Regions from separate parts of the Acidovorax sp. GW823-FHT02H02 genome, predicted to be linked through region 1. Evidence: riboswitches for the same ligand, from Rfam matches in the RefSeq annotation. Region 1 holds a riboswitch; the other holds the start of a gene.
The links. Region 1 has a riboswitch for thiamine pyrophosphate ahead of thiC (phosphomethylpyrimidine synthase ThiC). Riboswitches for the same ligand answer to the same signal wherever they lie in the genome.
Positions count from the first base shown of each region.

Region 2: linked by a shared signal. The riboswitch ahead of thiC (phosphomethylpyrimidine synthase ThiC) and the one ahead of thiC (phosphomethylpyrimidine synthase ThiC) in region 1 are both predicted to bind thiamine pyrophosphate.

Region 1 is NZ_JBXAJH010000004.1:2,037-16,592, reverse strand. Features, by position in the region: gene thiC (phosphomethylpyrimidine synthase ThiC) at 171-2,099, opposite strand; TPP riboswitch at 2,169-2,272, opposite strand; gene AC1RDS_RS05365 (acyl-CoA thioesterase) at 2,655-3,125, opposite strand; gene AC1RDS_RS05360 (electron transfer flavoprotein subunit alpha/FixB family protein) at 3,132-4,067, opposite strand; gene AC1RDS_RS05355 (electron transfer flavoprotein subunit beta/FixA family protein) at 4,070-4,819, opposite strand; gene AC1RDS_RS05350 (FAD-binding oxidoreductase) at 5,148-6,566, opposite strand; gene AC1RDS_RS05345 (TRAP transporter large permease) at 6,584-7,855, opposite strand; gene AC1RDS_RS05340 (TRAP transporter small permease) at 7,862-8,377, opposite strand; gene AC1RDS_RS05335 (TRAP transporter substrate-binding protein) at 8,391-9,392, opposite strand; gene AC1RDS_RS05330 (amidohydrolase family protein) at 9,448-10,314, opposite strand; gene AC1RDS_RS05325 (FadR/GntR family transcriptional regulator) at 10,311-11,084, opposite strand; gene AC1RDS_RS05320 (LexA family protein) at 11,331-11,771, shown strand; gene AC1RDS_RS05315 (endonuclease) at 11,776-12,609, shown strand; gene AC1RDS_RS05310 (Y-family DNA polymerase) at 12,606-13,868, shown strand; gene AC1RDS_RS05305 (hypothetical protein) at 14,209-14,457, opposite strand; gene AC1RDS_RS05300 (DUF5681 domain-containing protein) at 14,450-14,556, opposite strand, start outside.
Region 2 is NZ_JBXAJH010000007.1:68,772-83,561, reverse strand. Features, by position in the region: gene murG (undecaprenyldiphospho-muramoylpentapeptide beta-N-acetylglucosaminyltransferase) at 1-637, shown strand, start outside; gene murC (UDP-N-acetylmuramate--L-alanine ligase) at 634-2,064, shown strand; gene AC1RDS_RS09645 (D-alanine--D-alanine ligase) at 2,064-3,077, shown strand; gene AC1RDS_RS09640 (cell division protein FtsQ/DivIB) at 3,074-3,865, shown strand; gene ftsA (cell division protein FtsA) at 3,916-5,145, shown strand; gene ftsZ (cell division protein FtsZ) at 5,294-6,535, shown strand; gene lpxC (UDP-3-O-acyl-N-acetylglucosamine deacetylase) at 6,820-7,743, shown strand; gene AC1RDS_RS09620 (hypothetical protein) at 7,873-8,049, shown strand; TPP riboswitch at 8,092-8,211, shown strand; gene thiC (phosphomethylpyrimidine synthase ThiC) at 8,322-10,214, shown strand; gene AC1RDS_RS09610 (GspE/PulE family protein) at 10,392-11,780, opposite strand; gene gspD (type II secretion system secretin GspD) at 11,793-14,042, opposite strand; gene gspN (type II secretion system protein N) at 14,047-14,790, opposite strand, start outside.

The sequences.
Region 1 (14,556 bases):
GCTTTGGGTCGATATGACCTGCAAATGACCGCTGTAGGAAATGATCACGGATGACTTCTCTTGGCCGAACTGAGTCGGCGGCCCTTGACCGGCTCTACCCGACCCAAGGCAGACACTCGAAGAATATATCCAAGTGAATGCCAATCGGGGTGACTGTGTTGAAGTTGGTCTTAAGAACTCTGCGTAATCGGGATGTAGACCTCGCCACCCGATGCTTTGAATTGAGCGGATTTTTCATCCATCCCGCGAGTCAATGCAGATTGGTTGTCCAGCCCCTGATTGTTGGCGTAGTCGCGAACGTCCTGAGTGATCTTCATGGAGCAGAAGTGAGGGCCGCACATCGAACAGAAATGCGCCACCTTCGCCGAGTCCTTGGGCAGGGTCTCGTCGTGGAACTCGCGTGCCTTGTCAGGGTCAAGCCCCAGATTGAACTGATCCTGCCAACGGAACTCGAAGCGGGCTTTTGAAAGCGCGTTGTCACGCACCTGCGAGCCAGGGTGACCTTTGGCCAGGTCGGCAGCGTGAGCTGCCAGCTTGTACGTGATGATGCCTTCTTTGACGTCTTGCTTGTTCGGCAGGCCTAGGTGCTCCTTGGGTGTCACGTAGCACAACATAGCCGTGCCGTACCAACCAATGGTGGCCGCTCCGATGCCGCTGGTGATGTGGTCATACCCAGGAGCGATGTCGGTGGTCAGCGGACCCAGGGTGTAGAAAGGCGCTTCATGGCACTGCTCCAGTTGCAGGTCCATGTTCTCTTTGATCATGTGCAGCGGAACGTGGCCAGGGCCTTCAACCATCACCTGAACGTCGTGTTGCCATGCCTTTTGCGTGAGCTCGCCCAAGGTGCGAAGTTCTGACAACTGGGCTTCATCGTTGGCGTCATAGATGGAGCCCGGTCGCAGGCCATCACCCAGACTGAAGGCCACGTCATAAGACTTCATGATGTCGCAGATGTCCTCGAAGTGCGTGTAGAGGAAGTTTTCCTGGTGATGGGCCAGGCACCACTTGGCCATGATGGAGCCACCCCGGCTCACGATGCCGGTCATGCGATCAGCAGTCAGCGGCACGTAGCGCAACAGCACACCTGCGTGGATGGTGAAGTAATCCACGCCCTGTTCGGCTTGCTCGATCAGTGTGTCGCGGAAGACTTCCCAGCTCAGGTCCTGCGCCTTGCCATCCACTTTTTCCAGCGCCTGGTAGATCGGTACCGTGCCGATGGGCACTGGCGAGTTACGGATGATCCATTCCCTTGTTTCATGAATGTGCTTGCCAGTGGACAAGTCCATCACTGTGTCGGCGCCCCAGCGGATGGCCCAGGTCATCTTGTCCACCTCGTCGCTGATCGAGGAGCCCAGCGCCGAATTGCCGATGTTGGCGTTGACTTTCACCAGAAAGTTGCGACCGATGGCCATGGGTTCCGACTCGGGATGGTTGATGTTGCAGGGAATGACGGCCCGGCCACGTGCCACCTCGTCACGCACGAACTCGGGGGTGATCCGTGCTGGAATGCTTGCGCCAAAGTCCTGTCCTGGATTCTGTCGGCCCAGTCTTTGTGCCAGTTTCTCGCCCCCTGGACCGCTGGCGGTCAGCGTGGCCAAGTAGTGCTCTCGGTTCATGTTCTCGCGAATGGCCACGAATTCCATCTCGGGCGTGACGATGCCTCTGCGTGCCTGATGCATCTGAGTGACGTTGGAACCTGTTCGCGCCCGGCGTGGCCGGCGCAGCAAACCGGGAAAGCGCAGGCTATCCAGCGCGTGGTCTTCGGCTCGGGTACGGCCGAAGTCGCTGGTCAGGCCTTCAAGGACCTGAGTGTCTTGGCGCTCCTCAATCCAGCGCTGGCGCAGCGCAGGCAAGCCATGGCGCAAGTCGATGCGTGCTGCTGGATCGGTGTAGGGACCAGAAGTATCGTAGACGAAGACTGGCGGATTCTCCTCACCGCCAAAAGCCGAGGGCGTGGGGTTCTGGCTGATCTCGCGCATCGGGACCATCAAGTCAGGGCGCGAACCAGGTATGTACACCTTGCGCGAGCCAGGCAGGGGCGCAATAGCGGCCTCATCCACGGTAGCCGATTGGGCGATGAATTGATCGGGAGCATTCACGAGCAGATTCCTTCAGTGTGTGCGCTCCGAAGGTCGCCCTGGTTAGCATGCAGGCGCAAAGCCAGCATGGGCAGAGGGAAATGCTCTTCTTCCGCCGGTATGAACCGGATCAAGTTCGCGGGTTTGGACAAGCCATCTCAGCCCACACCATGTGGACACCCCGGAGCGTTGTTTCAGTATATCAGCCGCGAATAGAGCAATTTATTGCCGCATGGCTAAATTAGATTTTTAATTGGTTCTGGACGGGAAGAACTATTCGACCCATATGGCAGTCGTAGTCATCGGTAATCAACTCAACACTGCTGCAAACACCAAGGGTACAGTCGCATCCAAGTTGATGGCGCTGGGATCAAAGCTCTCCAACTACGTTGGCTCGCGACTGCAGAAATGAAACATCGCAAGCCATGCAAAGATCTGCAGCCCAGGCCTGACCTGCAGGATGAGAATGCGGATGACGGCTTATGGCCGGCAGCAGTCGACCCATTGCTGTCCTTCGGCAATAACCGAAGCTGTCATCCGTGAATGAGGTCTTCGGTCATAAGCTGTCATTGATCGTCAAATTTCTGAAAATCGTTTCTCCATCTCGCGGCGCATGGTTCTCCGAGTCTCTGCTGCAGCAAAGCGACGTTTCTCCTCTGGGGAGAAGGGCCGAAGCGGAGGAACCCCTTGCGGTTTTCGTTCATCATCCACCGCGACCATGGTGAAGAAGCAGCTATTGACGTGCCGTTTTTGTTGGGTGCGGATGTTTTCGGCAATCACTTTGATGCCTACTTCCATGGACGAAGTACCCGTGTGATTGACTGAGGCCAGGAAGGTAACCAATTCACCAACATGGATGGGCTGTCGGAACATGACTTGGTCAACACTTAAGGTTACAACGTATGCACCTGCATACCTGCTGGCACAGGCATAGGCCACTTGGTCCAGCAGTTTGAGGATGGTCCCACCATGCACATTCCCAGAAAAATTCGCGGTATCGGGGGTCATAAGCACCGTCATGGTTAATTGATGCGCAGGCAGTTCCATGGCTTGTCAAGGAAGTAAGTTGATCAATTCCGGCACGGCCGCAAACAGATCGGCTTCGAGGCCGAAGTCAGCCACGCTGAAGATCGGGGCCTCGGGGTCCTTGTTGATCGCGACGATCACTTTGGAGTCCTTCATGCCCGCCAGGTGCTGAATGGCGCCCGAGATGCCGCAAGCCACGTACAGATGAGGGGCGACGATTTTGCCGGTCTGTCCAACCTGCAGGTCGTTGGGGGCGTAGCCCGCGTCCACCGCAGCGCGGCTGGCACCAATGGCAGCGCCCAGCTTGTCGGCCAGGGGCGTCATCACTTCGTTGAACTTCTCGCTGCTGCCCAGGGCGCGGCCACCCGACACAATGATCTTGGCGGCGGTCAGCTCGGGGCGGTCGCTCTTGGCGATCTCGCTGCCCACATGGCTGCTCTTGCCGTTGTCGGCTGCTGCAGCGGCAGACTCCACAGCAGCAGAACCGCCGGTGGCGGCAGCCGCGTCAAAGCCGGTGGTGCGCACAGTGATCACCTTGGTGGTATCAGCGGACTGCACGGTGGCAATGGCGTTGCCCGCGTAGATCGGGCGCTCGAAGGTATCGGGCGAGTCCACCTTGGTGATGTCAGAGATCTGCCCCACGTCGAGCTTGGCGGCCACGCGCGGGGCCACGTTCTTGCCGCCGGCAGTGGCCGGGAACAGGATGTGGCTGTAGTTGCCGGCGATGGCAAGCACTTGCGCAGCGACGTTCTCGGCCAGGCCATGGGCCAGGGCTTCGCTGTCGGCGTGGATGACTTTGGCGACACCAGCGATCTGGGCGGCGGCCTGTGCAGCAGCAGCGGCGTTGTGGCCAGCGACGAGCACATGCACGTCGCCACCGCAAGCGGCAGCAGCGGTCACGGTGTTGAGGGTGGCGCCCTTGATGGACGCGTTGTCGTGTTCGGCAATGACGAGTGCGGTCATGATCAGATCACCTTTGCAACGTTCTTGAGTTTGTCGACCAGCGTGGCGACATCAGGCACCTTGATGCCGGCACTGCGTTTGGCCGGCTCCATGACCTTGAGGGTCTTGATGCGCGGGGCGACATCGACGCCGAGGTCTTCGGGCTTGAAGGTGTCGAGCTGCTTTTTCTTGGCCTTCATGATGTTGGGCAGCGTCACATAACGCGGCTCGTTCAGGCGCAGGTCGGTGGTCACCACAGCAGGCAGGCTCACAGCCAGGGTTTCCAGGCCACCGTCGATTTCACGGGTCACATTGGCTTTGCCATCAGCAACTTCGACTTTGGAAGCGAAGGTGGCTTGCGGCAGGTCGGCCAGCGCGGCCAGCATCTGACCGGTCTGGTTGCAGTCGTCGTCGATGGCCTGCTTGCCCAGAATGATCAGGCCAGGTTGTTCTTTGTCGACCAAGGCCTTCAGCAGCTTGGCCACGGCCAGGGGCTGCAGCTCTTCAGCGGTTTCCACCAGGATGCCGCGGTCGGCACCGATGGCCATGGCGGTGCGCAGGGTTTCCTGGCACTGCGCCACGCCGCAGGAGACGGCGATCACTTCGGTGGCCACGCCCTTTTCTTTCAGGCGCACAGCTTCTTCGACAGCGATCTCGTCAAACGGGTTCATGCTCATCTTGACGTTGGCGATGTCCACACCACTGTTGTCGCTCTTGACGCGCACCTTGACGTTGTAGTCCACCACCCGTTTGACGGGAACCAGAATCTTCATAGCAACCTCTTGAAAATTTATCTAAAACAGTTCTGACAGATTGGCCGAGAACCTCTATCCAAAGCGCCCGACCAAGATTGCACGATCCTGGGGTTTCGTCTTTAAATGCCTGGACTCGATGTCGGATCAGCAATAGGGGATACCTCACTCAATTGCCCTGAGGTCCACTCAATCCAGGCTATTGATTACGATGCGGCAAGTAATGCGTCGAACCGCTGGGGCCGTCAAACTTCATTGCCTTTTTCGAGGGCAGCTCAGCGATCGCGCGCAGCAGAACACTCATCTCGAACCTAAGCATTTACGGCTTTGGCACGAATACCGAATGTCGTCACGCAATAACCTTACCGGGGTTCATTCGTCCTTCGGGATCAAACGCCGATTTGATCTGGCGCAGCAGCGCCATTTCGAGCGGGCTTTTGTATCGTTGGTTCTCATCTCGGCGCAATTGCCCCAGGCCATGTTCGGCGCTAATCGAGCCGCGATGGTGTACGACCAGATCATGAACAATTTCATTGATTTCATTTTGACGAGCAGCGAACGGCATGGGATCGGCGCCTGCTGGGGAAAGCACATTGAAATGCAAGTTCCCATCTCCCAAATGGCCGAACCAGGCACAGCGTGCACCTGGTGCAGCCTGGCTCAAGGCCTCCTGAGCCTGCGCGACAAATTGAGCAACGGCTGACGCGGGCACGGAAATATCGTGTTTGATGTGCGCCCCTTCCAGACCCTGTGCCTCGGAAATTGACTCACGAAGCGACCACAACGTCTGAGAATGCGCAACCGATTCGGCAACAACACCATCCAAGACGTCCCCTGCTTCCATTGACCGCATGAGTAATCGTTCAAGCTGATCGCGCGCATGTGCTTCGTTGTCATGATCAGTAAGTTCCATCAGCACAGCTACTTCGCATGGATCGCTGAAGGGCCAGCGAAGGTTCGGGTAGTGTTTTTGGAGCAATGGCACACAAGGCGCTGAAATCACCTCAAATGCTGTCAGACCCGGTCCGAGGGCTTCTCGGGCTTGGGCCAACAAATTGACGGCTTCAACCAGTGATGGCAGAGCCATCATGGCGGTCAGGTTGGCGACGGGGTGCGGGAATAGCTTGAGAGCGGCAGCAGTGATGATGCCCAAAGTTCCTTCAGAGCCGATGTAGAGTTGTTTAAGGTCGTAGCCTGTGTTGTCTTTGCGCAAGGCTCTCAGGCCGTCCCAGATTTCACCGTTAGGGGTGACCACCTCTAGGCCGAGCGTGAGGTCACGCATGCTGCCGTACCTCAACACAGCCGTGCCCCCGGCATTGGTGGCCAGGTTGCCTCCAACAGTGCAGCTGCCCTGTGCGGCCAGCGAGAGGGGGAACAGTCGGTTGTTTTCCCGGGCCACATCCTGCAGCGTTTGCAGCACGACACCGGACTCCACAGTCACAGTGTCATTGGCTGTATCGATCTGCCGTATGCGATTGAGGCGTCGCGTACTCAGGACCAGTTGACGGGCATTGCCCGAGGGCGTCGCACCGCCTGAGAGTCCGGTGTTTCCGCCCTGGGGAACAATGGCCAACCCGTGTTTCTGTGCCAAGCGCATGACCGCCCCCACCTCCAGGGTGTTGGCAGGACACACCACGGCCAATGCAGTGCCATGGTATTTTTTGCGCCAGTCCTCGTAGTAGGGTGCGGTGGCCTGGCCCTCGGTCAGGACATGTTTCTCGCCCACTGTGCCGCGCAGTTGACTCAGCACGGATTGATCGTCAGACATATTTTCTGGACTCATCATCAGGGCACCAAAGCCAGTGCAAACGTTGGCACGTAGGTCACAGCGATCAGCACCAGCAGCATGACGAACACGAAAGGCAATATCGCACGCGAGAGCGGCCACAACTTCGTGCCGCCGATGGCCATGCCAACGAACAGGCAGTAGCCGATAGGAGGTGCCGCCATGCCGATGGCCACGTTCGTCACGATCATCGCTCCGAAATGGATCGGATCTACGCCGAACTGCTTGGCAATGCTGATTAGCATGGGGCCAAGAATCACCATGATGGCGATTTCGTCCATCACCGCTGCCAGTAGGAAGAAGCCCAGGTTGAGCGCGAGCAGCATCATCCATCGGTCGTGAATGTTCTCTCCGAGCCAGGTGGCCAGTCGGGTTGCCAATTGTTCTTGAGCGACCAAGAATCCAAAACCTTGCGATACGGCCACGATGGCCATGACGATGGCACTGACGGTCATGCCGGACATCATGATCTTGGGCAGATCTTTCCAACGCAGCCTACGTTCAATGACGAAGCCGACAAGCAGTGCATAGAGGCAAGCGACGACAGCTGCTTCAGTGGGGGTAAATGCGCCACCATAAATGCCGCCCAAGACAACGATTGGCGCCATCAAGGCCCAGATGCCTTCCTTGAGAACGGACATGATTTCGGCCAGTGAGGCTCGAGGTTGGCGAGGCCTCTTATCTTGAATGTCTTTGAAGATGACGATCAAGGTGATGCCAAAAGCCATCAGAAAACCAGGCAGCACGCCGGACAGGAAAAGCTTTGAAATCGACTGCTCCGCAATGACACCCCAAATCACAAACGCGATTGAAGGCGGAATCAGTGGGGCAAGCACGCCAACGGCAACCACCAAGGCGGTTGCATAGTTGCGGCTGTAGCCCCGTTCGACCATTGACGGAATCATTACAGAGCCGATGGCTGCTGTTGTGGCAGGTGCTGAGCCGCTGACCGCTGCGAATATGAGAGCCGCAACCACAACCACAAGTCCAAGCCCACCCGGAAGGTGGCGCACAAAAACGTCTGCCACTTTAACCAGGCGCTGCGACAAGCCACCCGAACTCATCAGCTCGCCAGCGAGCATGAAAAACGGGATGGCAAGCAAGCTGAAGCTTTGCGTGCCGGCAACCATTGTCTGGGGCAGCAGCATCGGCTCAATGCCGCTGAGCACGAGAATGGCCAAGACGCTGATCGCGATGGCAAAGGCAAACGGCATCCCGAGCACGACCAGACCAGCAAAACCAGCCGTCAAAATCCAAGAAGTTAATGTCATTTTTATTTATCCTTTTGAGACATTGACCTCGGCCAATTCGTCTTGTGATTTGTCCGGACTACCAAGAATCAAGTGCTCCAAAGCAAAGAGCGCAATGACCAGGCCACAGACTGGCGCGCAGGCATACAAATAAACGATCGGATAACCAATCGCGGCAGAGGTGGAGCCCACGGCATCTGCGACGTAATCTTTGCCTGCAACGGCAAGGAATGCACCAAATCCTGCGATGCAAAGCGTGACCACTTTCTCAATCACCAAACTCAAAGCTTTGGGCAGGTGGTCCACCAAGATGTCCATGCGTACGTGGGTTTTCTGGCGGACCCCCAATCCGATAGCGAGCAGCATGCTCCAGCTAAAGCACGCCAGGGCCAACTCCTCGCTCCAACTCAAAGGCTTATCCAGAACAAAACGCATAAACACTTGTAAAGATAGAGCCAGAAGCATGACAGTTGCGAATGCCATCACGGCAGTTCGCACTCCCATGTCCAGCCAGTCGAAGCCTTTGCGAAAGAGCGATTTCATGGTCTACCTCGAATTATTTTGATGCGCTCAACGCGAGTTCCAGCAATGAGCCATTGCCGCCCTGTCGGTACTTTTCATACAGCGAGGAAACACCCTTGCGGAATGCTGCGACATCACCAATGGCATTGACTTTCATTCCGCTCTTTTCCAGCTTGGTCAAAATGCCCTTGGCATCGGCCTTGGCCGTTGTTCGCTGTTCGATGGTGGCGGCCTTGGCTGCTGCGATAACGGCCGAACGCTGCTCTGGTGTGAGTTTGTCCAGCGCGCGCTTGCTCATCATCAGACCGATCATCGAATAGGTGTGATTTGTCAGAGAAAGGAATTTGGTCACCTCGTAGTATTTGTTCGCTTCGATGACTGCCAAGGGGATTTCAAGCCCGTCGATCGTGCCTTGCTGCACAGCTGTAAACGTCTCGCCCCAGGCCATGGGAACGGCAGACCCCCCCAGTGAATTGAACATGTCGATGTAGATAGGGTTTTGCATGACCCGGTACTTCACGCCCTGGACGTCTGCGGGAGTAGAGACGGGGCGCTTGTTGTTGATCATGTTGCGAAAGCCACCCTCCATATAGCCCAGCGCGACAATGCCTTTGCCCTCAATGCGCTTGCTCAGCTCTGCACCAAGCGCTCCATCAAGCGCCTTATGTGCTTGTTCTTCGTTTGCAAAGAGGAACGGAAGATCATTGATGCTGAAAGAAGGTTCGATCTGACCGATCACGGCGTTGGTGATTACGCCAGCATCCACTGTGCCAAAGCGCATGCCTTCAAGCATCTGGCGTTCATCGCCGAGTTGACGGTTGGGAAAAAGCTGTACTTCGACGGTGCCCTTGGTGTTCTTTTCCACCGCTGCCTTGAAGGCGCGTGCGCCAATAGCGTAGGGGTCCTGCGCGCCATCGGAAGTGGTCCAACCGACCTTGATGATTGGCTTGTTTTGTGCATGCGCTGTGGGCGCGATGGCCAGCAGTGCCGCTGCGGACAGGCTGGCGATTAGTTTCAGAGGGGTGCGACGTTTCATGTTGTCTCCTTTTTGGTGGTGGGTTGATCAATGAGATAAATCACGACTGAACTTCTCAGTCGTTCCAGTAAAGCCGTGTAGGGTTATCGACCAGAATCTTTTGAATCTCCTGTGGCCCGCAAGCATCAAGCAGTGCATCGATCAGGTGCCCGTCGTCGGGCATAGGGGCCGCGATTGATGGGTGCGGCCAGTCGCTACCCCAGACGAGTCGGTCGGGGTTGGCTTTGAGCAATGCCTGCATCAGCGGTGCGACGTCTGTGAATTTGCTGCGTTGTGGAGAAATTCGGTAGCCTCCGGAAAGCTTCACCCAAGTGTTGCCCTCCTTGATCAGGGCTTGGAGGTTGTTGAAGCCCTTGCTGTTGATCGCTCGCTCGGCGGGAACATGACCGTAGTGGTCGACCACGAGTGGTACGCCGAACCTAGACATCTTGATGACCATTTCGGGGTCTTTATCGACATCAATGAGCACTTGTAGATGCCAGCCCAGGGGTTTGATACGTGCCACAATCTCCGGTAAGTCCTGCATGGCAGCACCCCCATCAAACAGTGCGTTGCAACGCGTTCCACGAGCGCCTAGCTGATGCCAATACTGGATTTGCCGATCGGATATATCGGTGTAGACCACCGCAACGCCTCGCAGCCAGCTGGTGTTCTCTGCCAGCGCATGCTCAAAACTTGAGTGGTCGCGTCCGTAGACGCTTGGATGCACAAGGACGGCACGCTCAATGCCCAGCGTACGCGTCATTGCCCTGTACGCTCCCATGGGCGCAGGCGTTGGCGTGTAGCTGCGAGCAGCGGCGAACGGATACTGGTTTGCGTCTTCAAAGACATGAAAGTGGCAGTCGCACGCGCCAGCTGGCAAGCGTTTGGACGGCACCGAAACTTCCGCCTTGTAGGGCAGATATGTGTGGGTGGCGCTCATTTGTTTTCCTGACGGTCTGAGGCGACCTTGCTCTGTACATCGGCTTGAGGATGCGGACCAACGCGCAAACCCAGTCGATTGGCCGCGCCATCGAGGTGAGCTTTGACAGCCAGTCTCGCGGCCAAAGGATCAGCTGCCTCAATGGCAGCGTAAATCGATTGATGTTCAAGCTGTGTTTTCTGGGGCTGTCCAGGCGTCTTTTCACTGTTAACACGGGCCAACTGAACGCTTTCTTCCAGGGAGCCATGCAGGAACCTGAGCAACTTCAGCATCGCCTCATTGTGTGTGGCCCGAGCTATCGCGAGATGAAACCGGACATCTGCTGGCGTGCCATTGGTGTGGTTTTTGACCGCCTCGGCCATCTCGTCCAAGGCCAAGCGCATCTCGATCAGGTTTTCATTTGTACGGCGCAAAGCTGCCAGCTCAGCGCACGATTGCTCGACATGAAGACGTACTTCATAGGTATCAGCAAGCAACGCTTGGTCAGCAGTCATGCCTGCGCCGAGCCGAAGGCTAGGTGTTGACTGCCGAGTACTGACAAATACCCCCGAGCCTTGACGCGCTTCAACATAGCCATCGTGCTTGAGCCGCGACAGTGCTTCACGCACCATGGGTGGGCTCACATTGAACGCCTGTGCAAATTCGCGCGTTGAAGGCAATTTGGAGCCAGGCGTGTACTCACCCGACTCAATCCTGCGTAGCAGCACAGTGGTGATTTCATCGGGAAAGCGCAATGGCTTCGGAAGAGCTGTCATAGTGTGTTCAAACATGGTTACCAGGTTATCTGATAAGTTGAGATGTCGTATTGGTGGAAACCCTTGGAAAATTAGTTAATTGATATCAAGTTGACCAATAAATCACTGCGGTCCGCAATGAACTGTGAACGACTGAATTCAGGAATGGCCCAAGATCTCTGCTTCTGGCCGAAAGCTGCCCGAGGTTCGCCATTAAGCGCTTGCGGCTGAGGACCTTAGTGTACTTGAAATGCTGTATGAAATAACAGTATATTCGGTGGCATGAAAGCCGCAGTACTTACCCACCCGCAACCCGTTCTCGTGACCGACAAGAAGGTCTGGCTGGAGGTGTGTGGCTGGAAGGTGCCTGCGGGATTTGCCTCCCCCGCAGGTGATCACACGCGCAAGCGTATCGACCTCAATGACCACCTGATCCGCAATGCGGACGCCACGTACGTTCACCGGGTCAAGGGTGACTCGATGATTGACATCGGCATCTATGAGGGCGACTCCTTGCTGATCGACCGCTCTATCGAGCCCAAGCATGGGGACATCGTGTTGGCGGTCCTGAGCAATGAGTTCACGCTCAAACGGCTGTACCGAAAAGGCGGCGTCATCAAGCTCGTCCCGGAAAACCAGCGCTACCCGACCATCGTGGTCAAGCCGGAGGAAGAGTTTTCCGTCTGGGGTGTGGTGACCTACAACTTGCACAAGCTGTACTGAGACCATGACGCAGCCTGACGCTTCACCGCTACCGCATCAGATTGACCCAGGCTCGCTGGCGGCTTTGCCACGCACCTCGGGTGTCTACATATTCAAGGGCGAGGGCACGCTGCCTCTCTACATCGGCAAGAGCGTGGATATTCGCAGCCGGGTGCTGTCACACCTGCGTGCCGAAGACGAGGCCGAGATGATTGCCCAGTCCCGGCGGGTGGAGTTCATCGAGACTGCAGGAGAGATCGGCGCACTGCTGCTGGAAGCGCGTCTGATCAAGCAGCAAAGCCCCTTGTTCAACATCCGACTGCGGCGCCTGCGCAACCTGTGCTCAATCCGCCTCGCGGAGCAAGACGGCGTTGTCAGCCCGGAAATCCTCTCCGGTAAGGCGGTGGCTGTTGGGCAGGCCGATGACCTGTACGGCTTGTTCAGCTCCGTGCATTCGGCCCAGAGCAAGTTGCGGGAGCTGGCCGACCAGCACCGGCTGTGTCTGGGCCTACTGGGGCTGGAGAAGATCAGCAAGCGGGGCTGCTTTGGCCTCCAAGTCAAAACTTGCCTGGGCGCCTGCGTGGGCAAGGAAGGCCGTCGGGAGCATGACCAGCGGCTGTTTTCAGCACTGGTGGACATGAAGGTGCAGGTGTGGCCGTTCCCTGGTGCCGTAGATCTGGTCGAGCAAAGTGGCGACTGGGTCCAGCGTCACCGCATCCAGGACTGGCGCTACATGGGCACCTGGTGCTCCAGAGCCAACGAACTCAGCACGCACGAGCAGCACGGGTTTGACCTGGACACGTACAAGATTCTGGTCAAGCCGATCATGATGGGGACCGCCACGGTCGAGGTGGTATGACCCAGCAGCTGGCCCTGGTTGATTGCAACAACTTCTACGTCTCCTGCGAGCGGGTCTTCCGTCCTGACCTGACGCGGGTGCCGATGGTGGTGCTCTCGAACAACGATGGCTGTGCGGTGTCCCGGTCCAACGAGGCCAAGGCCCTCGGTATCCGGATGGGCCAGCCCTGGTTCGAGTGCAAGCAGTTGGCCGAAGAGCATGGCATCCTGGCCTTCAGCAGTAACTACGCGTTGTATGCCGACATGTCGAATCGGGTGATGTCCATCCTGAGTCATTTCTCTCCTCGGCACGAGGTGTATTCCATCGATGAGTGCTTCGTGGACCTCACTGGCATCCGCAAGCTGCGGGACGTGAGCTACAGCATGCGCCAGCGGGTTGGGATGTGGACGGGCATCCCGGTGTGCGTCGGCATTGGCCCGACCAAGACCCTGGCCAAGCTGGCCAACCATGTGGCCAAGAAGCACCCTCGCTCCAAAGGCGTCTTCAACTACAACGAGCTGACCGATGAGCAGAAGACAAGGCTGCTCAAGCAAATTGCCGTTGAGGAGGTCTGGGGAGTAGGGCGCAAGCTGACCAAGAAACTGGCAGTCCACGGCGTGCAGACCGTGCATGACTTGCGCCACGCGCATGTGCCGACGCTACGTGCCGAGTTCGGCGTGGTCATGGAGAAGATCCAGCGCGAGTTGCAGGAAGTGCCCTGCATAGACTTGCAGGAAATCCAGCCAGACAAGCAGCAGATCATCTCCAGCCGGTCATTCGGCAACATGGTCACGGAGCTGGTCATCCTCCAGGACGCGCTGTCCACCTTCGTGGCCAATGCCTGCGCAAAGCTGCGCACACAGAAGAGTCACGCGGCAGTGATCCAGGTTTTCTTGCAGACCAACCGTTTTCGCAAGGACCTGCCGCAATACAACCCAAGCCTGGCGGTCCCGTTGCCATACCCCACGAACGACAGCCTGGAGGTCAACCGCTGGGCGGCGTACTTGTGCGAGCGGATGTTTAAGCCGGGTTACCAGTACAAGAAGGCCGGGGTCATGCTCAGCGAGATCAGTCCAGTGACGCATCGGCAGGGTGATCTGCTGGAGCCAGTGACCCTTGCCAACGACAAGCTGATGCTGGCGCTGGACACCCTCAACCAGCGCTTTGGGCGGGGTACGGTCAAAGTGTCCACGCAGGGGGCGTTCAGGGACTGGGAGATGCGCCAGGAGCGCAAGTCACCGAACTACACGACGGCATGGGACGAGGTGCCGGTGGTGTGATTCGGTATGGCCAACAGGGTCTTATTTATTAGGCCGTACCAGCTTCGCAGGCAGGCCCATTTCTCTCCGCCAGCCACTCATGCCGCACCTGTCGAGGAAAGTTCAGCGACGGTGCTTCAGCGAAAAGGAAGCAGTCGCTTGATGCGATTGAGAAAGCCGTGCAGTCGGCCCTGAAAAGTGTCCCTGACGCTCCCAGGGTCGAAGTATTCGCCGAGCCCAGTGCCGCAGGGGTATCGGTCCCGCCTGGCATAAGTCCAATGGGGGGTACTCTCCCAGATGGACGAATACTTCTCATTGCCGACGGCCTCGGGTCGCGCCTTTTTGTTCATGAGAGTCCCTTTCATAGGTTATTTTTTTGGCTGTCTTGAATGATCGCATCTTTCATCATGGCTACCCACTCCTCTTCGGTCATGGGTTCTGGGACCACCAAAATAGAACCAGTCATCCCTGCGAGCCTGGCTCGCTCAATGGCTTCGTCTGCCGTCTCATGCCGCCCAAACGTCACCACGCCGCAAGTGGGTCGACTACTCGTGCGGTTTCGCTCGAGTGCCAGCAGGCGCATTTCAAGTTTTCTCAGGTTATTACCCATGCAACCCCTCTCGGTTTGTGTGCGTGGCTTCCAGTGCTTCGATGCGGGTAATCAGTTCGTCAATTTCAGCCACACGAGCCAGCGTGCCGATTGCCCCTA
Region 2 (14,790 bases), on a different contig from region 1:
CGCATTCCCCAACGTGTTCAGGAAGGGCCAGTGGGTGGGCAACCCCCTGCGCACCGCCTTCACGCAACAGCCGGGCCCGGCGGAACGTTTTGCGGGCCGCACCGGCCCCCTGCGCCTGCTGGTGGTGGGCGGAAGCCTGGGCGCGCGCGCGCTCAACGAAATCGTGCCGCAAGCCATTGCGCTCATGCCTGCTGCACAACGCCCCGCCGTGCTCCACCAGAGCGGGGCGACGCAGATCGATGCGCTGCGCGCCAACTACGCCGCGGCTGGGGTGGAGGCGGAACTGACGCCTTTCATCGACGACACCGCCAGCGCGTTTGCGGCGGCCGACATCATCGTCTGCCGCGCGGGTGCCAGCACGGTCACCGAGATCGCTGCCGTGGGGGCCGCGTCCATCTTCGTGCCCTTCCCGTCGGCCGTGGACGACCACCAGACCACCAATGCGCAGTTTCTCGTGAATGCGGGCGGCGGCTGGCTGGTGCAGCAGCGCGACCTCACGCCCCAGGGACTGTCTGAAATGCTATTGAAATTGGAGCGATCCATGCTTGCGGATGTGGCGCTCAAGGCCCAAAAAATGCAAAAAATCAACGCCACGCGCGAAGTGGTGACAGCCTGCGAGGAGCTCGCCGGATCATGAAACACGCGATTCGCCACATCCATTTCGTCGGCCTGGGCGGCGCCGGCATGAGCGGCATCGCCGAGGTGCTGTTCAACCTGGGCTACCGCATCTCGGGCTCTGACCTGGCCGACAGCGCCACACTGCGCCGTTTGCAAGCGCTGGGCATCCAGACCTGCCTGGGCCATGCGGCGGCCCACATCGAAGGCGCGGACGCCGTGGTCACCTCCACCGCCGTCACGGCCGACAACCCCGAGGTGCTGGCTGCGCGCGAGAAGAAGATTCCCGTGGTGCCCCGCGCGCTCATGCTGGCCGAACTCATGCGCCTCAAGCAGGGCATCGCCATTGCCGGCACGCACGGCAAGACCACTACCACCAGCCTGGTGACCAGCGTGCTGGCCGAGGCGGGGCTCGATCCCACCTTCGTGATCGGCGGGCGCCTGAACAGCGCGGGCGCCAATGCCAAGCTGGGCAGCGGCGACTACATCGTGGTGGAGGCCGACGAGTCCGATGCGTCCTTCCTCAACCTGCTGCCCGTGATGGCGGTGGTGACCAATATCGACGCCGACCACATGGAGACCTACGGGCACGATTTCGGCCGGCTCAAGAAGGCGTTCATCGATTTCCTGCACCGCATGCCTTTCTATGGCACCGCCATTCTGTGCGTGGACAGCCCGGCGGTGCGCGACATCCTGCCCAGCGTGACCTGCCCTGTCACCAGCTACGGCTTCTCCGAGGATGCCCAGGTGCGCGCCATCAACGTGCGGGCCGATGCCGGCCAGATGCGCTTCACGGTGCAGCGGCGCAACGGCGTCTCGCTGCCCGACATGGAGGTGGTGCTCAACCTGGCGGGCGAGCACAACGTGCTCAACGCCCTGTCGGCCATCGCGGTGGCCGTGGAGCTGAACATTCCCGACGACGCCGTGCAGCGCGCGCTGGCCGGCTTCAAGGGCGTGGGGCGGCGCTTCCAGCGCTATGGCGACTTGCCCGCCAAGGGCGGTGGCCAGTTCACCGTGATCGACGACTACGGCCACCATCCCGTCGAGATGGCCGCCACGCTGGCGGCGGCGCGCGGTGCCTTCCCCGGACGGCGCCTGGTGCTGGCCTTCCAGCCGCACCGCTACAGCCGCACGCGCGACTGCTTCGAGGATTTCGTCAAGGTCATCGGTTCGGCCGACGCCGTGCTGCTCACCGAGGTGTACGCCGCCGGCGAAGCGCCCATCGTCGCGGCCGATGGCCGCTCGCTGGCGCGCGCGCTGCGTGTGGCGGGCCGGGTGGAACCACTTTTTGTCGACAGCGTGGCCGACATGCCCCAGGTCATTGCCGACAACGCCAAAGACGGCGACGTGGTGATGTGCATGGGCGCGGGGACCATCGGTGCCGTACCCGGGAAAATCGTTGAAATGCTACAAAATAATGAGCTACTGTCGCAGACAGGGAAAGCGTAATGAATACATTTGGTTCCAATATTGATGCGCGTGCACTGGGCAAGGTGGCGGTGCTGATGGGCGGCGCGTCGGCCGAGCGCGATGTGTCGCTGATGTCCGGCCGCGGCGTGCTGCAGGCACTGCGCTCGCGCGGCGTGGATGCCCACGCGTTCGACCCCGCGCACAGCGATCTGGGCGAACTCCAGCGCGGCGGCTATGACCGTTGCTTCATTGCCCTGCACGGGCGCCATGGCGAAGACGGCACGGTGCAGGGTGCGCTGGAATTGCTGGGCATTCCGTACACCGGCCCTGGCGTGATGGCGTCCAGCATGTCGATGGACAAGATCATGACCAAGCGCATCTGGCGCGCCGAAGGGCTGCCCACGCCCGACTGGCGTCTCGTGGCCAGCGCCGAGGAAACCGCGCAGGCCCTGCAGGTGCTGGGCACGCCCATGATTGTCAAGCCGGCGCGCGAGGGCTCGACCCTCGGGTTGACCAAGGTCTCCACGCCCGAGGCGTGCGCGCAGGCCTATGCGCTGGCGTCGCGCTACGACCCCGAGGTGCTGTGCGAGCAATTCATCGAGGGCGACGAAACCACCTGTCCGGTGCTGGGCGAAGGCGCCGGTGCCTATGCCCTGCCGGTGATCCGCATCGTCGCACCCCAGGGCAACTACGACTACCAGAACAAGTATTTCACCGACGACACGCAATACCACTGCCCGAGCGGCCTGCCCGAAGCCGAGGAGCGCGAGATCCAGCGCCTGGTGGTGCAGGCCTTCCGTTCGCTGGGCTGCCGTGGCTGGGCGCGGGCCGACATCATGATCCGCGCCAGTGACCGCAAGCCCTTTTTGCTGGAAATCAACACCTCGCCGGGCATGACCGGGCATTCGCTGGTGCCCATGTCGGCCCGCGCCCTGGGCATCAGCTACGAAAACCTGTGCGTGGGCGTGCTCGCCACGGCCACGCTGGACACGCCGCCGGGCGCCACGCTCAGCCCCGCGCAAGGCCAACCGCAGGAGAACACCGCGCCATGAACCAGTCGCTGCCCGCACCGCTGGACGTCAAGCTCATGAACCTGACCGCATCGGTCCTGTTCCTGTGCTGCGTCCTGCTGCTGCTGGCAGCGGGGACGCGCTGGGTGTTGCGCTACCCCGGTTTTTCGGTGGCGCGCATCGTGGTCCAGGGGGAGCTGGTGCACAACAACGCCGTGACCTTGCGGGCCAACGTAGCGCCGCAGCTGGTGGGCAACTTTTTCACCATCGACCTGCGTGCGGCGCGCGCCGCCTTCGAGCAGGCGCCCTGGGTGCGCAAGGCCCTGGTGCGGCGCGAATTCCCGCGCGGCCTGCGGGTGGTGCTGCAGGAACACGATGCCGCCGCCTACTGGGGGCCCGACACGGGCGCGGCACTGGTCAACCGCGAGGGCGAGGTGTTCGAGGCCAACGTGGGCGATGTGGAGCAAGAAGGCTTGCCCCGCCTGATGGGCCCCCAGGGCAGTTCGGCCGAAGTGCTGCGGATGCATGGCTTGTTGCAGCCGGTGTTCGAGCCGCTGGGCATGGCGGTGGAGGCGCTGGAGCTGACGGGGCGCGGTGGCTGGCGCGCCACGCTCGACAGCAACGCCGTGCTGGAGCTGGGGGGCGGCACGCCGCAGGAGGTGGTGGAGCGCACGCAGCGCTTCACCCGCACGCTGACGCAGGTGGCGGCGCAATACCGGCGCCGCGCCGACGCGCTGGAGTCGGCCGACCTGCGCCATGCCGGGGGCTACGCGCTGCGCCTGCGCGGGGTGACGACCGTGACCGCGGAAGCGGCCGCAAAGAAGAAATAGCCGCGGGGAGCGGCCGCGACTGGACAGGACAACGAAGGGCAGACACTGATATGGCAAGAGAATACAAAGACGTGGTGGTGGGGCTGGACATCGGCACGGCCAAGGTCATGGCCGTGGTGGCCGAGGTGCTGCCCAATGGCGAACTCAAGCTGGCTGGCCTGGGCGTGGCGCCGAGCAATGGCCTCAAGCGCGGCGTGGTGGTGAACATCGATGCCACGGTGCAGAGCATCCAGCAGGCGCTGAAAGAGGCCGAGCTGATGGCCGACTGCAAGATCCAGCGCGTCTATACCGGCATCACGGGCAGCCATATCCGGGGGCTCAACTCCAGCGGCATGGTGGCCGTGAAGGACAAGGAAGTCACTGCTGCCGACGTGGCGCGCGTGGTCGAGACGGCCAAGGCCATCAACATCAGCAGCGACCAGCGCCTCTTGCTGGTGGAGCCGCAGGAATTCGTGATCGATGGCCAGGACGTGAAAGAGCCCATCGGCATGAGCGGCATCCGCCTGGAGGCCAAGATCCATATCGTGACCGGCGCCCAAAGTGCCGCCGAGAACATCATCAAGTGCGTGCGCCGCTGCGGCCTGGAAGTCGAGCAGCTCATGCTCAACCCGCTGGCCAGCAGCCAGGCCGTGCTGACCGACGACGAGCGCGAACTCGGTGTGGTGCTGGTGGACATCGGCGCCGGCACCACCGACGTGGCCATCTTCACCGGTGGCGCCATCCGCCACACCGCCGTGATCCCGATCGCCGGCGACCTGATCACCAGCGACATCGCCATGGCGCTGCGCACGCCCACCAAGGACGCCGAGGACATCAAGGTCGAAAGCGGCTACGCCAAGCAGTTGCTGGCCGACCCCGAGGCGCAGGTGGAAGTGCCCGGCCTGGGCGACCGCAGCCCGCGCATGTTGTCCAAGCAGGCGCTGGCCGGCGTGATCGAGCCGCGTGTCGAGGAGATCTTCTCGCTGGTGCAGCAGGTGGTGCGCGAGTCGGGTTACGAAGAAGTGCTGTCCTCGGGCATCGTGCTCACGGGCGGCAGTTCGGTGATGCCCGGAATGATCGAACTGGGTGAAGACATTTTCCTGAAGCCCGTGCGCCGCGGCATCCCCAAGTATTCCAGCGCCCTGTCGGACATGGTGGCCCAGCCCCGTGCCGCCACCGTCATGGGCTTGCTCGAAGAGGCCCGGCTGGCGCGGCTGCGTGGCTTCAAGGTGGCGCAAAAGAGCGGGTCGATGAAGACCGCGTTCGGGCGCTTCAAGGATTTCATCGTGGGGAATTTCTGACCATGAAATATCCACTCTGGTTAGCGCGGGGAAGCCCTCATCTCCTGCCGCGTGAGCGATGGCGATGTACCGGACCGCCATGCTCTTCCACCCAACTTCCTTTTCCCATTTGGCAATTGCATACGAATCTAGCACCAGGAGCTCCAACATGACCATCGAAATGATCGAAGCCGAAGAATTCAACCAGGGCACCCAGATCAAGGTGATCGGCGTGGGCGGTGGCGGCAGCAATGCCGTCGAACACATGATTGCCCGCAGCGTGCAGGGCGTGGAGTTCGTCAGCGCCAACACCGACGCGCAGGCGCTCACCCGCAGCTCGGCCCATCGCACCATCCAGCTGGGCCAGAGCGGCCTGGGCGCGGGCAGCAAGCCCGACAAGGGGCGGGACGCTGCCGAGGCGGCGGTGGACGACATCCGTGCCGCCATCCAGGGCGCCCACATGCTGTTCATCACCGCGGGCATGGGCGGCGGCACGGGCACCGGCGCAGCGCCCGTGATCGCGCGCGTGGCCAAGGAAATGGGCATTCTCACCGTGGGCGTGGTCACCAAGCCCTTCGACTGGGAAGGCGGCCGCCGCATGACCAATGCCGACAACGGCCTGGCCGAACTCGAAGCCAATGTCGATTCGCTGATCGTGGTGCTCAACGAGAAGCTGCTCGAAGTGCTGGGCGATGACATCACCCAGGACGAAGCGTTTGCGCATGCCAACGACGTGCTGAAAAACGCCGTGGGCGGCATTGCCGAGATCATCAACGAATACGGCCATGTGAACGTCGACTTCGAAGACGTGCGCACCGTGATGGGCGAACCCGGCAAGGCCATGATGGGCACGGCCACCGCCAGCGGCCCCGACCGCGCCCGCATCGCTGCCGAGCAGGCCGTGGCCTGCCCGCTGCTCGAAGGCATCGATCTGTCGGGCGCCAAGGGCGTGCTGGTGCTGGTGACGGCCGCCAAGGGCAGCCTGAAACTGTCCGAGTCGCGCCTGGCCATGAGCACCATCAATGCCTACGCATCGCCTGATGCGCATGTCATCTACGGCGCCGCCTACGACGACAGCCTGGGCGACGAGATCCGCGTCACCGTGGTGGCCACGGGCCTGTCGCGCCCCAACGCACGCCGCCAGCCCATTTCGGTGGTGCAGGGCGGCCTGCGCACCGGCACGGACAACATGGCCTACCAGATGCCCATGACTGTTGGCGGTGGCATGGGCGGTGCCGTCGGGGTGGCCGGTGGCATGGTCGGTGGTTCCCAGGCCGATTACGGCGGCATGTCGGTGCCCAGCGTCTGGCGCACCAACCGCACGCAGGCGGCCGCCCGCGTGGATGCGCTCTCGTCGGGTGGCATGGACGATCTGGAGATCCCGGCTTTCCTGCGCAAGCAGGCGGATTGATCCGGTCCATCCCCCTGAGCGGCTGCGCCGCTCGGGGCAGCCCCCAGAGGTGGCTGCTCTTCGGGACCGTCCAAACCTGCGCAGGCAGGCTTGGAGCCGCGGCCCTCAGCCCCTTCTCTCGCCTCGCCACGCGCTCCGGGAAGGGGGACGAGGCCCTCGCTGCGGGGCGGCCCTTGCTCGGCATCCCTGGTACGTGTTGCGCCGGTCTCGGCCACTCCGTTTTCTATCAGGGTCATAGTTGAGACGGTGCCGTGATCAACGGGTCGGCCCACTAAAATCTACCCATGCTTCAGCAACGCACCCTCAAGACGATCACCCGCGCTGTTGGCGTGGGGCTGCACAGCGGCCAGCGGGTCGAGTTGACCCTGCGGCCGGCACAGCCCGACACGGGCATCGTGTTTCGCCGCGTGGATCTGCCCCAGCCCGTGGACATCCCCATCTGCGCGACGGCGGTGACCGATACCCGCCTGGCATCGACCATTGGCACGGGCAATGCCAAGGTGCACACCGTGGAGCACCTGATGTCGGCCTGCGCCGGCCTCGGCATCGACAACCTGTATGTGGACATCACGGCAGAAGAGGTCCCCATCCTCGACGGTTCCTCGGCATCGTTTGTCTTTCTGCTGCAAAGCGCAGGCATAGCGTTGCAGAACGCGCCGCGCCGCTTCATTCGCGTGACCCGGCCGGTCGAGGTGCGCCAGGGCGAGGGGGCCGCAGCCAAATGGGCAAGGCTCACGCCCTACCATGGCTACAAGCTCAGTTTCGAGATCGATTTCGATCACCCGGCGGTCGACTCCACGGGCCAGCGGGTCGAGTTCGACCTGGGGACCGGCAACTACAGCCGTGACATTGCGCGCGCGCGCACCTTTGGCTTCACGCGCGACGTGGAAATGATGCGCTCCAGCGGCCTGGCGCTGGGCGGCGGGCTGGACAACGCCATCGTGATGGACGACTACAAGGTGCTCAACAGCGACGGCTTGCGCTACGACGACGAGTTCGTCAAACACAAGATCCTTGACGCCATGGGCGACCTGTACCTGGTTGGCAAGCCCCTGCTGGCTGCCTACAGTGCCTTCCGTTCGGGCCACGCCATGAACAACCTGCTGTTGCGCGAGCTGCTGGCGCAGCGCGACGCCTGGGAAGAAGTGACGTTCGAGGACGAGCGCCAGGCGCCCAGCGGCTTCCTGCAACCCGCGCGGGCCTGGTGAATATGAGATCCCCCCTGAGCCGCTTCGCGGCTTCTCCCCAGGGGGAAGATACCCTCGCTGCGGGGTGGCCCTTGCCTGGCGTCCCTGGCTTGCGCTGCGCAAGTTTTCGCCGCGCAGGGAGTCGCTGAAATGCTGCTGTTTCGCTGGCTGGCCATGGCACTGCTGCTGGCGGCAGCGGTTTCCTTTGCGTTCTATGCCGGCACGGGCCAGGCGCGCTACAAGCGCTTTGGCCTGGTGGTGCTGAAGTGGACCCTCATCGCGACGGTCTTTTTCTTTGCCGTGCTGTTCATCGGGCGCCTGGCATGAAAACCGGCACGGCAGCAGCCGCCGCCGCGCTGGCCTATACTCGCGCCTGCTCCGGGGTGTGCTGATGCACTGAGATGCGGAGGCCTGAAATGCGGGCCCAGACGCGAACCCGACGAACTTGATCCGGTTCATTCCGGCGGAAGAAGAGCCGATCCCTCCATGCCCCATGCCAGCTGCCTGGCGCGGGCGCCATGCCCCAGCTGTCCCGTGCAGCTGCGGGGGAGCAGGTCCATTCCGGAGCAGCCCCGCCACCGGAACCAGGAGACTGCCCCATGAATGCCCCCGAACCTGTCGCCCGCGAGAAATTCGCCGAACTGCTCGCCCTCACCCGCGAACCATTCCCTGCCTCGCGCAAGGCCTACATCCCCGGCCAGCTGCACGCCGATCTGCGCGTGCCCGTGCGCGACATTGCGCTGACCAACGGCGAGCAGGTCAGCGTGTACGACACCTCGGGCCCCTACACCGACCCGAACGCCGTGATCGATGTGCGCCAGGGCCTGGCCAGCGTGCGCGGCGGCTGGATCACCGGCCGCGGTGACGTGGAGCACTACGAAGGCCGCGCTCCCGTGGCGCTGGACGACGGGCAAAAGAGCGAGGACGCCACCCGCCTGGCCCAGCTGCGCGCCGAAGCCGCTGCCCTGCAGCGCAAGCCGTTGCGCGCCAAGGCTGGCGCCAACGTCACGCAGATGCACTACGCACGCAAAGGCATCATCACCCCCGAGATGGAGTACGTGGCCATCCGTGAAAACGGCAAGCGCGAGTGGATGCAGCAGTACATGGCCGACGCAGGCCGTGAGCAGCGCCTGATGGGCAACCCCATGGGCGCGAGCATCCCGCGCATCATCACGCCCGAGTTCGTGCGCGACGAAGTGGCCCGGGGCCGCGCCATCATTCCCGCCAATATCAACCACCCCGAGGTGGAGCCGATGGCGATTGGCCGCAACTTCCTGGTCAAGATCAACGCCAACATCGGCAACTCGGCCGTCACGTCGAGCATTGAAGAAGAAGTGGAAAAGCTCGTGTGGGCGATCCGCTGGGGTGCCGACAACGTGATGGACCTCTCGACCGGCAAGAACATCCACACCACGCGCGACTGGATCGTGCGCAACTCGCCCGTGCCGATTGGCACCGTGCCTATCTACCAGGCGCTGGAGAAGGTGGGCGGCATCGCCGAAGACCTGACCTGGGAAATCTTCCGTGACACGCTGATCGAGCAGGCCGAGCAGGGCGTGGACTACTTCACCATCCACGCCGGCGTGCGCCTGGCCTACATCCACCTCACGGCCCAGCGCCGCACGGGCATCGTCTCGCGCGGGGGCTCCATCATGGCCAAGTGGTGCATGGCGCACCACCGCGAGAGCTTTTTGTACGAGCACTTCGAGGACATCTGCGACATCATGAAGGCGTACGACGTGTCGTTCAGCCTGGGCGATGGCCTGCGCCCCGGCTGTGCTTCGGACGCCAACGACGAAGCGCAGTTCGCCGAGCTGCACACCTTGGGCGAACTCACCCAGATCGCCTGGAAGCACGACGTGCAGACCATGATCGAAGGCCCCGGCCATGTGCCCATGCACATGATCCAGGCCAACATGACCGAGCAGCTCAAGACCTGCCACGAGGCGCCGTTCTACACCCTGGGCCCGCTGACCATCGACATCGCGCCGGGCTACGACCACATTGCGTCCGCCATCGGCGCGGCCATGATCGGCTGGATGGGCACGGCCATGCTGTGCTACGTGACGCCCAAGGAGCACCTGGGCCTGCCCGACCGTGATGACGTGAAGCAGGGCATCATCGCCTACAAGATCGCCGCCCACGCGGCCGACGTGGCCAAGGGCCACCCCGGCGCCCGCTCGCGCGACGATGCACTCTCCCAGGCGCGCTTCGACTTCCGCTGGCAGGACCAGTTCAACCTGGGCCTGGACCCCGAGACGGCCAAGGAATACCACGACGAAACCCTGCCCAAGGACTCGGCCAAGGTGGCGCATTTCTGCTCCATGTGCGGCCCCAAGTTCTGCTCGATGAAGATCACGCAGGAAGTGCGCGACTTCGCTGCGCAGAAGGGGGTGGCCGAGGCCGAGGCGCTGGCGGCGGGCATGGAGACCAAGGCCGAGGAGTTCCAGCGCGGCGGTGGCAGCCTGTATGTGCCGATCCAGCCGGTCTGACGGTTGCTACTAAAAAGAGCTTCTGGCGCTTTCTGTATAAGCGCTGGACGCTCTTTTTGGCGAATGGCGCTTATGCCGTAGGTGCTTGCCGCTGTTGAACATGTCGCATTGCACGCCCGAACTTCCCGTGGCGGTACCGGGGTCCAACGGCGCCGGCCACCGGCGCGCACCTGGCGATCAGTCCCTCGTCACCCGCACCACTTCTTCGCGGCTGGTGATGCCGGCGGCGATCAGGCGCTCCCCGTCGTCGCGCATCAGCGCCATGCCGTTGGCCAGTGCCGCGGCGCGGATGTCGGCCTCGGAAGCCTGGCTGTGGATTTGCGCGCGGATGGTGTCATTGGTCACCAGCATCTCGAACACCCCCGTGCGGCCCGCGTAGCCGGTCTGGCCGCAGGCGTCGCAGCCCTGGCCGGCGCAGTGGGGGCAGATCTTGCGCACCAGGCGCTGGGCCAGCACGCCCAGCAGGGACGAACTCAGCAGGAACGGCTCCACGCCCATGTCGGTCAGGCGCGTGACGGCGCTGGCGGCATCGTTGGTGTGCAGCGTGGCCAGCACCAGGTGGCCCGTGAGCGAGGCCTGAATGGCGATCTGCGCGGTTTCGAAATCGCGGATCTCGCCGATCATGATGATGTCCGGGTCCTGGCGCAGAATGGCGCGCAGGGCTTTGGCAAAGGTCAGCTCGATCTTGCTGTTGACCTGGGTCTGGCCCACGCCGGGTAGTTCGTACTCGATGGGGTCTTCCACCGTCATGATGTTGTTGCGCGTGGCGTCGAGTCGGCTCAGCGCGGCATACAGCGTGGTGGTCTTGCCCGATCCCGTGGGGCCGGTCACCAGCACGATGCCGTGGGGCTGGGCGATCAGGCTGGTGAAGCGCTGCAAGGTGTCCCCCTGCATGCCCACGGCTTCGAGGCTGATCTTGCTTTCGCTCTTGTCCAGCAGGCGCAGCACGGCGCGCTCGCCATGGGCGCTGGGCAGGGTGGACACGCGCACATCGATGGCCCGGGTACCCAGGCGCAGGCTGATGCGACCGTCCTGCGGCAGGCGCTTTTCGGAAATGTCGAGGTCGGCCATGATCTTCAGGCGCGAGATCAGCGCTGCGTGCAGCGCGCGGTTGGGCTGCACCACCTCGCGCAGGCTGCCGTCCACGCGAAAGCGCACGCTGGAATGGCGCTCGTAGGGCTCGATGTGGATGTCGCTGGCGCCATCGCGCGCGGCCTGCGTGAGCAGGGCGTTGAGCATGCGGATGATGGGCGCGTCGTCTGCCGTTTCCAGCAGGTCCTCCACGGCGGGCAGCTCCTGCATCATGCGCGAGAGATCGGCGTCGGATTCGACCTCGCTCACCACCGTGGCGGCGCTCGATTCACCCTGCGCATAGGCGGCGCTGATGCGCTGGGCCAGGCCATGGGCGTCGAGCGGCAGCAACTGCTGCACGGGGTGCTTGCGCAGCACCTCCGACAGCGCGCTGGCATTGGGCTGGGGGCCGTGCCACAGCACCAGCTGCTGGCCGTCGTCCTCCAGCAGCAACTGGGCGGTGCGCGCAAAGGCATAAGGCAGGGGATGGCGCATGGTGGTGCCGCCTCAGGGTGCGCTGACGGGAGCGGGTTCGTACGACGCGGGCGTGGGTGCGGGCGGTGTGGCTTCGGGGCGCAGCGCGGGCAGTACCGGGGCCGCCGAGACCGAGCCCATCACGGCGCTGGGCGCGGGTTGCGCGACCTGCTGCAGCGCACGGATGGCTTCGTAGCGGTCGAGCATCAGCGCATCGCTGGCGGCGGCATCGCGCACTACCACGGGGCGCAAAAACACCATCAGGTTGGTCTTCTTGCGCGAGCGGTTCTCGCTGCGGAACAGATTGCCCAGCACGGGGATGTCCCCCATCAACGGCACCTTGTCCTCGGCCTGCTGGTAGCTGTCTTCCAGCAGGCCGCCGAGCACGATGATGCTGCCGTCCTCGACCAGCACGTTCGATTCGATGGAGCGCTTGCTGGTGGTGGGGCCGTTCACGTCCTTGAGGGTGTTGCCGTCGATTTTGGAGACCTCCTGGTAGATGGCCATCTTGACGGTGCCGTTCTCGTTGATCTGGGGGCGCACGCGCAGCATCAGACCCACGTCCTTGCGCTCCACGGTGGTGAAGGGATTGACCGAGTTGTTGCCGGTGGTGTTGGCGTACGAGCCCGTGACGAAGGGCACGTTGTTGCCGATGACGATGCGGGCCTCTTCGTTGTCCAGCGTCATCAGGTTGGGGGTGGAGAGCACATTGGCATCGCCGCTGTTTTGCAAGAAGTTGGCCAGCGCGCCCAGGTAGTACTGGCCGTTGACGCGCGGCGCCAGTGCAATGTTCAGGCCCCCGCCCAGCGATGCCAGGGCCGTGGCGCTGCCGGTGGCAATGCCGGCGGCCAGGCCCAGGATGTTGCCGCCCGACACCGCCGAGTTGGTGCCGATGGCGCCCACCACGCCGTCGCCCTTGCTGCCCAGCACGCTCTGCCACTGGATGCCGAACTCGGCCAGCTTGCTGGCCGTGACTTCCACGATCAGGCTTTCCACCAGCACCTGCGCGCGGCGGCCGTCGAGCTTGTCGATCACGGCGCGCAGCTGCCGGTACTGGGGCTCGGGCGCGGTGATGATGAGCGAGTTGGTCGTGGGGTCGGCCTGGATCTGCCCGCCGGTGGAGGGCTGGTTGCCGCTGGCGCTGCTGCTGGAGCCCGCGCCCGCACCCATGCCCAGGCCGCCGCCGCCGCTGCCGGCGCCCAGCCCGGCGCTGTTGCCGGCGCTGCTGGTGCCGGCCGTGCCGGAGGACGCCACCGTGGTGGACAGGCCGCTCGTTCCCGCAGAGCCCGACGACACGGCGTTGCCGCCCCCCGTGGCCGAGATGGCTGCGCGCAGCGTGGTCGCCAGCTTGGTGGCATCGGCATTCTTGAGGTAGACCACATGGATGTTGCCGCTGGCCGCGCTGCTGCCGGGCACGGGCGGCTGGTCGAGCTTGTCCACCAGCGCGCGCACCTGGGCCACGCGGGCCGGGTTGGCGGCGCGCAGGATCAGCGAGTTGCTGCGCGCCTCGGGCAGCAGCGTGGTCTTGAACGAGGTGTCGGTCTGGCCCTGGGCCGCGGCCGGGCCGGCTGCGCCGCCACCATCGATGAGCCGTGCCACCAGCGGCGCCAGGTCGGCGGCCACGGCATTCTTGAGCGGGATCACCTCCACATCGCTGGCGTTCGAGACATCCATGGCCGCCACGATGCGCGCCAGGCGCTGCAGGTTGTCGGCGTAATCGGTGATCACCAGCGAGTTGTTGCCGGGGTTCACGTTGATGGTGTTGTTGGGGCTGATCAGCGGGCGCAGCACCGGCACCAGGTTGGCCGCGTTCTCATAGTTGAGCTTGAAGATCTGCGTGACGATCTGTCCGCCGCCGGGTCCCGCCGCACCGCCCCGCGAAACGCTCACGCTGCCGCCCTGCAGCTTGGCATCGGCCTCGGGCACCACCTTGTACAGGCCGGCGGACTCGACCACCGTGAAGCCCTGCAGCCGCAGCGCCGCCAGAAATTGCTGGAAAGCGGCCGCAGGCGTCACGGCCCGCTCGGTGATCAGCGTGAGCTGGCCTTTCACGCGCGGGTCCACCACCACGTTGCGGCCGGTGATGGTGGCCATGGTGCGGGCCACGGCCTCGATCTCGGCGTTGGCGAAGTTCAGCGTGACGGGCTCGCCCGGGCGCACGCTGCTGGTGCCGGTTCCTATCGCCGTTTGGGCATGAACTGGACCGCTTGTGCATACCAAAAAAGCGCATGCAGCTATTGTGTTGATAGCAAATTGCAGTCGGGGTGAAAGATTGGAAGTCATAGCGTCAACCCACGGTGATGATGGAGCGCGCGCCATTGCGCCGTCCGATGATGTTCAGAAGATTGGCCAGGGCCGCCTCGCGCTCGGGCGTGGCGCTGGCCTCGCCGGTAAAGCGCAGGCGCTGGCCCACCCATTGGCCGCTGCCGTTCAGCTGCAGGTCGCCATCGAGTGTGTTCAGGGTGAGCGTGGGCACTTCGCCGCCCTGCAGCACGAGCCGGTAGCTGCCCATGGGGCGCAGGGTGGACAGGCGCGAGGACATGGCCCGCGCGTCCAGTTGCGCCGTGCCCGCCAGTACCAGGCGGCCTGCGGTCCACAGGGCTTCGAGGCCCCGGGTCTGCAGGGCCAGCTGGCCCTGGGGTTGCAGGGTGTTCCAGGGTGTTCCCAGGCCGGTCAGCAGGCCGGCGGGGAACTGGCTCTGGCCATCGGCGATGGCCAGGCGTGCGCCGCCCCAGCGCGCGTCCATGCGGGCCTGCAGGGGCGCAGCCATGCAGCAGGCGGCGTGCACCTGGGCGTGCAGGCCGGTCCAGCGGGGGCGCAAGCGCCACTCCAGGCGCCCGGGCAGGGCGGTGCGGTCCTGGCTGGCGCCGCCGCCGGTCAGCACCAGCTGGGCCGACCCGGTCCACACGGTGCCGCGCGCCTGGGCCAGCAGCACTTGCCCCTGGCTGGCGCGGTCCACCGCCCCGGCCAGCCACTGCGCCGGCGCAAAAACCACCAATGCCGGCAGCACACCCGCGAGCACGCCGGCCGC